Regions from separate parts of the Marinobacter sp. P4B1 genome, predicted to be linked through region 2. Evidence: predicted binding sites of a transcription regulator. Region 2 holds the regulator's gene; the other holds the start of a gene.
What was found. Region 2 encodes sigma-54, which starts transcription at its own class of promoters, with help from an activator protein. Its sites were predicted from a motif close to ANTGGCATNNANNTTGCTNT; they were not measured.
Positions count from the first base shown of each region.

Region 1: AQ621_RS17735 (PEP-CTERM sorting domain-containing protein) is a predicted target of sigma-54. The motif match lies at 1,311-1,330, and genes of this name have one in related genera.

Region 1 covers NZ_LLXM01000002.1:40,837-44,043, reverse strand. Annotated here, with positions in the region: gene aupA (alkane uptake protein AupA) at 1-28, opposite strand, end outside; gene AQ621_RS17735 (PEP-CTERM sorting domain-containing protein) at 400-1,260, opposite strand; tRNA gene AQ621_RS01045 (tRNA-Ile) at 1,444-1,520, opposite strand; gene rpoD (RNA polymerase sigma factor RpoD) at 1,581-3,207, opposite strand, start outside.
Region 2 covers NZ_LLXM01000013.1:63,909-67,115, forward strand. Annotated here, with positions in the region: gene lptB (LPS export ABC transporter ATP-binding protein) at 1-593, shown strand, start outside; gene AQ621_RS09775 (RNA polymerase factor sigma-54) at 727-2,259, shown strand; gene hpf (ribosome hibernation promoting factor) at 2,356-2,658, shown strand; gene ptsN (PTS IIA-like nitrogen regulatory protein PtsN) at 2,754-3,207, shown strand, end outside.

The DNA of each region.
Region 1 (3,207 bases), on a different contig from region 2:
GTACGGAAAATCGGGGAGAGGGGACCATTGATACACTCCGTTCGCTCATTATTGTTGTATTCAAACCTGACACCCTGCGCCATCGCGGACCTCGGGTTTGGCTACATTGGTTCAGTGGCAAGTGTATTGGGCTTGTCCGATGAGGACTTTGGCATTTTTGACACAGGTCAGTGTCGGTAAAACCACGTAGTGCTAGCCCGTGACTTCAAGTTAGCGCTAAGCCATTGAAATAACAGGTGTCAGGTGTGATTTTTTGTAGCGTAATGTTTCTTGGGCGGGGCAAAAAGAAAGGGATAAATCGTGTTGTTTGATAAATGTGACGGGGTGTTATGTAGCGTAATAGTCGGGTAAAAACCTGTGCCGGGGTGCTATGTAAAGTTTCCCGACACAGGCTTTTGGTTACTTCTGCAGTTTGCGGCGTGAGGCGATCAGGCCAGCAAGGCCCAGGCCGAACAGGGCCAGGGTTCCGGGCTCGGGGACGGGGATGGTTCTTGCGAGGTAATTCCATTCCTCGAAGCCAGAGCCCACCCGGTCGTACTCTGTGTAGAATACAAAGTAATCATCGGTATCGCCTTGCAGCAGGCTGTCGAGAATGAACAAATTGAGGTCTCCCTTCCCGCTACCGCACTGCCCCGGATTGTCGCAGATACTGGCCTGCAGGATAACAGTAACGTCTCCGTTCAGAGCATTATCCAGGTTCCAGACCGGGGCATAGCCCGCCAGGAAGTTGTCCGATGCGCTGCCATCGAACTGGGTGCCGGTGTAGCCGCCATTGTTTTCTGGAATTCGAAGGTCGTCACCACCGAGGAAAATCTGGATTTCGGTCAGGTCAATCTGGTTTTTCCTTCCGCCTTCTTCATTGGCGTCCATGGAAAACTGGTAGTAGGACAGCCCCCCGATGTCGACGGTGCCCAGATCGCCAAACAAGACGGAGTGGGTCCAGATGCCGGATTTAGTGTCAAAATTTATACCATTGTCTGGCGAATAGTCGGTATTGTAGCCGCTTTGGGTGTCGCTATTGCCTTGGGCCTGAACCCGAACAAAGGGCTTGAAAACCCCGGTTCCGGTGGAAGGCTCTGTCGGGTTCGCAGCAGCTTCGAAGATGGTGCCGTCGGCGGTAGTGCCAGACGATTGGCCGCAAGGCTCGGATGCCGTGCAGAGAATCTCGATGGTAGCAGCATGGGCGCCGGCCATGCCAAGCGAGCCGGCCGCAGCCATACCGGCAAGCAATAGTGTTTTGGTTATCGTTGAACGGTTCACGTGACACTCCTTCGTTGCGGTTCGCAACCTTGTCCTTTCTCGCTAGAAAGGTAGCAGTATGTGTGCCAGCTTCGTAGTTGTTTGTATTCAGGAGTGTTTTTGGAAGTTCTGAAAGTGATGTGTAAAGTTTTTTGACGGTGTGGTTGTGGCGGCTTCGGAAGGCAGCGGGAGAATAGAAAGAAATGGTGGGCCCAGCTGGACTCGAACCAGCGACCAAGGGATTATGAGTCCCCTGCTCTAACCAACTGAGCTATAGGCCCGGAAAGGAAAACGGGCGCCATTATACCCGCGAGGGGTGGCGCCCGCTACTGTGTTGCGGATTAACCGTTGCCCTGATCGTCAATAAAGCCGCGCAGGTGATCGGAGCGGGAAGGATGGCGCAGTTTGCGCAGGGCCTTGGCTTCGATCTGACGGATACGCTCACGGGTTACGTCGAACTGCTTGCCGACTTCTTCCAGGGTGTGGTCGGTGTTCATCTCGATACCGAAGCGCATGCGCAGCACCTTGGATTCGCGAGCGGTCAGGCCGGCCAGCACGGAGCGGGTCGCTTCGCGCAGACCTTCGGCGGTGGCGGAATCCACCGGCGACAGGGCCTGGATATCTTCGATGAAATCGCCCAGATGGCTGTCTTCATCGTCACCGATTGGCGTTTCCATGGAGATCGGCTCTTTGGCGATCTTCAGTACCTTGCGGATCTTGTCTTCCGGCATTTCCATGCGCTCGCCAAGCTCTTCCGGTGTGGGCTCGCGGCCCATTTCCTGCAGCATCTGGCGGGAAATGCGGTTCAGCTTGTTGATCGTCTCGATCATGTGCACCGGAATCCGGATAGTGCGGGCCTGGTCCGCGATAGAGCGGGTGATGGCCTGACGGATCCACCAGGTGGCGTAGGTAGAAAACTTGTAGCCACGACGGTATTCAAACTTGTCGACGGCCTTCATCAGGCCGATGTTGCCTTCCTGAATCAGGTCCAGGAACTGAAGGCCACGGTTGGTGTACTTCTTGGCAATGGAGATAACCAGACGCAGGTTGGCCTCGACCATTTCTTTCTTGGCACGGCGGGCCTTGGCTTCGCCGATAGAAACGCGACGGTTGATTTCCTTGATGTCGACCACGTCCAGGTCCACTTCGGTCTGCACGTTCTGGATGCGTTTCTGCAGGCGTACGATTTCGTCAATGCGCTCGCCGATGGCAGCGGCGTATGGCTTCTTGGTGGCGGCGATTTCTTTCGCCCACTCAAGGTCGATTTCGTTGCCCGGGAACCACTTGATGAAGTCTTTGCGGGGCATTTTGCAGTCGCGTACGCAGATCTGCATGATCGCCCGCTCGTTCTCGCGCACCAGGTCGTTGGTGGAGCGAACCACGTTCACCAGCTCGTCAAACGCCTTGTTGGCCAGTTTGAACGGGGCGAAAACCTGGCCCAGTTCGTTCAGGGCTTCCTGGGTTTTCTTGTGGCCGCGGCCGTGCTTGTCCAGGGCCTTGTTGGCGGCGTCGAGCTTTTCTTTCAGCAGTTCGAAGCGCAGGCGGGTCTCTTCCGGATCCGGGCCGTTGTCGTTGTCGTCATCGCTGGAGGTGTCGTCGTCATCGTCATCGCTGTCGGAATCGTCCGAAGAGGTATCTTCGGTGGTTTCTTCGCCCATGAACGGCTCGGCGTCGTCCGGGTCAAGGAAGCCGGTTACGATGTCGCTGATGCGGCCTTCGTTCTCGATGATGCGGTCGTAGGCCTGGATTACGGTGCCAGCTGTGCCCGGGAAGTGGGCAACGGCGGCCATGACGTCGCGGATGCCTTCTTCGATGCGCTTGGCGATAACGATTTCGCCTTCGCGGGTCAGCAGTTCAACAGTACCCATTTCGCGCATGTACATGCGCACCGGGTCGGTGGTGCGGCCGGCGTCGGTTTCCACGGCGGCAAGGGCTGCGGCGGCTTCTGCGGCAGCGGCTTCGTCTGCG
Region 2 (3,207 bases):
GCTTTTACATGATCGTAGGCCTGGTGCCGGCAGATCGGGGCCGCATCACCATCGACAGCCAGGACATCACTCCGCTGCCCATGCACGGCCGCGCCCGCAAGGGTATCGGTTACCTGCCCCAGGAAGCCTCGGTATTCCGCAAACTCACCGTGCGGGACAACATCATGGCCATCCTGGAAACCCGCAAGGGCCTGAACAGGGCCGGCCGGGAAGCCAAGCTGGAAGAGCTGCTGGAAGAATTTCACATCACCCATATCCGGGACAGCCTCGGCATGGCCCTGTCCGGTGGCGAACGTCGCCGGGTGGAAATTGCCCGGGCCCTGGCCATGGAGCCTGCCTTCATCCTGCTGGACGAGCCCTTCGCCGGGGTAGACCCCATTTCCGTCAGCGACATCAAACACATTATCCGGCACCTGCGGGATAAGGGCATTGGCGTACTGATTACCGACCATAATGTGCGGGAAACCCTGGATATCTGTGAGAACGCCTACATTGTGTCCGGCGGCCACATCATTGCCTCCGGCAACTCCGAGGCCATCCTCGCCAACCAGCAGGTAAAAGAGGTGTATCTCGGGGACGAATTCCGCCTTTAAGCGGAACGCCCCGCCCTTTCACCGAGGTCTGATTGTGTTGCAGAACGGTAACAAGTAAACTCGGCAAAGATCTTGCAAGGAAATTCGATTTTTTACCGGGATACCAGTCTGTTATGGATCTAAAGCCATGGTTATGAAAGCCTCGTTACAGCTAAAACTGGGCCAGAGCCTGACCATGACGCCCCAGTTGCAGCAGGCCATTCGCTTGTTGCAGCTTTCTACCCTCGATCTCCAGCAGGAAATCCAGCAGGCGCTGGACTCCAACCCCATGCTGGAAACCGCCGAGGACGACGACCACGGCCCGGATGACACCACCGAACCGCAAAGTTCTGACGACCAGGATAACGAAACCGCCAGCGCCCAGGATGACAACGCCCCGGAAAGCAGCAACGACTGGGACGAATCCGAAAACGGGCCGGACTGGAACTCGGAAAACGACATTACCGACACCATTCCTGACGACCTGCCGGTCGATACCGCCTGGGAAGACATCTACCAAACCGCCCCGGCCAGCACTCCAAAAGACGACGACGAGAACGACTCGGACTTCGAAACCCGCAACTCCCCTACGGAAACCCTGCGGGATCACCTGGAATGGCAGCTGAACCTCACCCCCCTGAGCGAACGGGACCAGGCCATCGCGCACGCCCTGATGGACGCCGTGGACGACCGGGGCTATCTCACCTCGCCGCTGGACGAAATCCACGCCGGCCTGCGTGAAGACAGCGATGAAGACCCACTGGACCTGGATGAGGTGGAAGCCGTGCTGCACCGGCTGCAGCATTTCGACCCCCCGGGTGTGTTTGCCCGGGACCTTCAGGAATGCCTGCTGATCCAGCTGAACCAGCTGCCACCGGACACCCCCTGGCTGCGCCAGGCGCGCCAGGTTGTCACCCAGTTCCTGCACCTGCTGGGCAACCGTGACTACGCACAGCTGCTGCGCCGCAGCCGGTTGAAGGAAGACCAGTTGCGGGAAGTCCTGGCCCTGATTACCAGCCTGAACCCGAAACCGGGGGATGTGATTGATCACGGTGATACCGACTACGTAATCCCCGATGTGATCGTACGCAAGCATGAAGGCCGGTGGCGGGTGGAACTGAACCCGGAAATTGCCCCGCGCATCCGGGTGAACGCCAGCTACGCCTCGCTGATTCGCCGGGCCGACAGCAGCGCCGACAACACCTACCTGCGCGACCAGCTGCAGGAAGCCAAGTGGTTCATCAAGAGCCTGCAGAGCCGTAACGAAACCCTGCTGAAAGTGGCCACCCGCATTGTCGAGCACCAGCAGGGCTTCCTGGACCAGGGCGAGGAGGCCATGAAGCCCCTGATCCTGTCGGACATCGCCCAGGCCGTGGAGATGCACGAGTCCACCATCTCCCGGGTAACCACCCAGAAATACATGCACACACCCCGGGGCATCTTCGAGCTGAAGTATTTCTTCTCCAGCCACGTGGGCACCGCCGAAGGCGGGGAGTGTTCCTCTACGGCAATTCGTGCCATGATCAGGAAACTGATTGCAGAGGAAACCCCGAAAAAGCCGTTGAGCGACAGCAAAATTGCGGCCATGCTAGGGGAACAGGGTATCAACGTGGCCCGGCGCACCGTGGCCAAGTATCGGGAGGCCATGCACATACCTCCTTCGAACGAACGCAAGCGACTGGTTTAAGCCTTTACCGACAATCGTTTACCAATATTCACCGGGGCACGAAGCCCTGGTACTCAGTCCGGCGGAACGCCGGCATGATGACAACAGGAGACGCCAATGCAACTCAACATTTCAGGCCATCACGTAGAACTGACCCCTGCACTGAAGGATTACGTCAACACCAAGTTCGAGAAGCTTGAGCGCCACTTTGACCACATCAGTAACTGTCAGGTGACGCTGGAAGTTGAGAAAGTTCGCCAGATGGCCGAAGCTACCCTCCACGTTGTGGGTGGCGAGGTTCACGCAAAGGCTGAAAACGAGGATATGTACGCGGCAATCGATGCCCTGGTGGACAAGCTTGACCGCCAGATCCTCAAGCACAAGGAAAAGAACGTAGACCGGATGCACGGTAACGGCTAAGCGCCTTCAGGCGCAGGCTACCGGGTAATTCAATCGAACGAGCTGCGGCAGGGCTACCGGCCGCAGCCTTTTTTTTACGGGTTCACAGTTAATCCATGAGCGATACATCCCTGACCATCGACAACATCCTGGCCCCGGCACTGACGCTGTGCCAGGTACCGGCGTCCAGCAAGAAACGGGTGTTGGAGTTTATTGCCGAGCGGATTCACTATCAGGACGAGACTCTCAACGATAACGACATCTTCAACAACTTGGTGTCCCGGGAGCGTCTTGGCAGCACAGGTATCGGGCAGGGTATCGCCATACCCCACTGCCGCCTGGAAGGCCTGGATCGGGTAATCGGAGTGTTGATGACCCTGGCCGAGCCGGTGGACTTCGATGCCATCGACAACCAGCCGGTAGACCTGGTGTTCGCCCTGGTTGTGCCCAAAGAAGCCACCAGCGAGCACCTGGAGCTGTTGAGCCAGCTTGCCGAACGTTTCAACGACAGCGCATTCTGCGAGCGCCTGCGCAAATGCCAGGATGCCGACTCCCTGTATAAGGGCATGA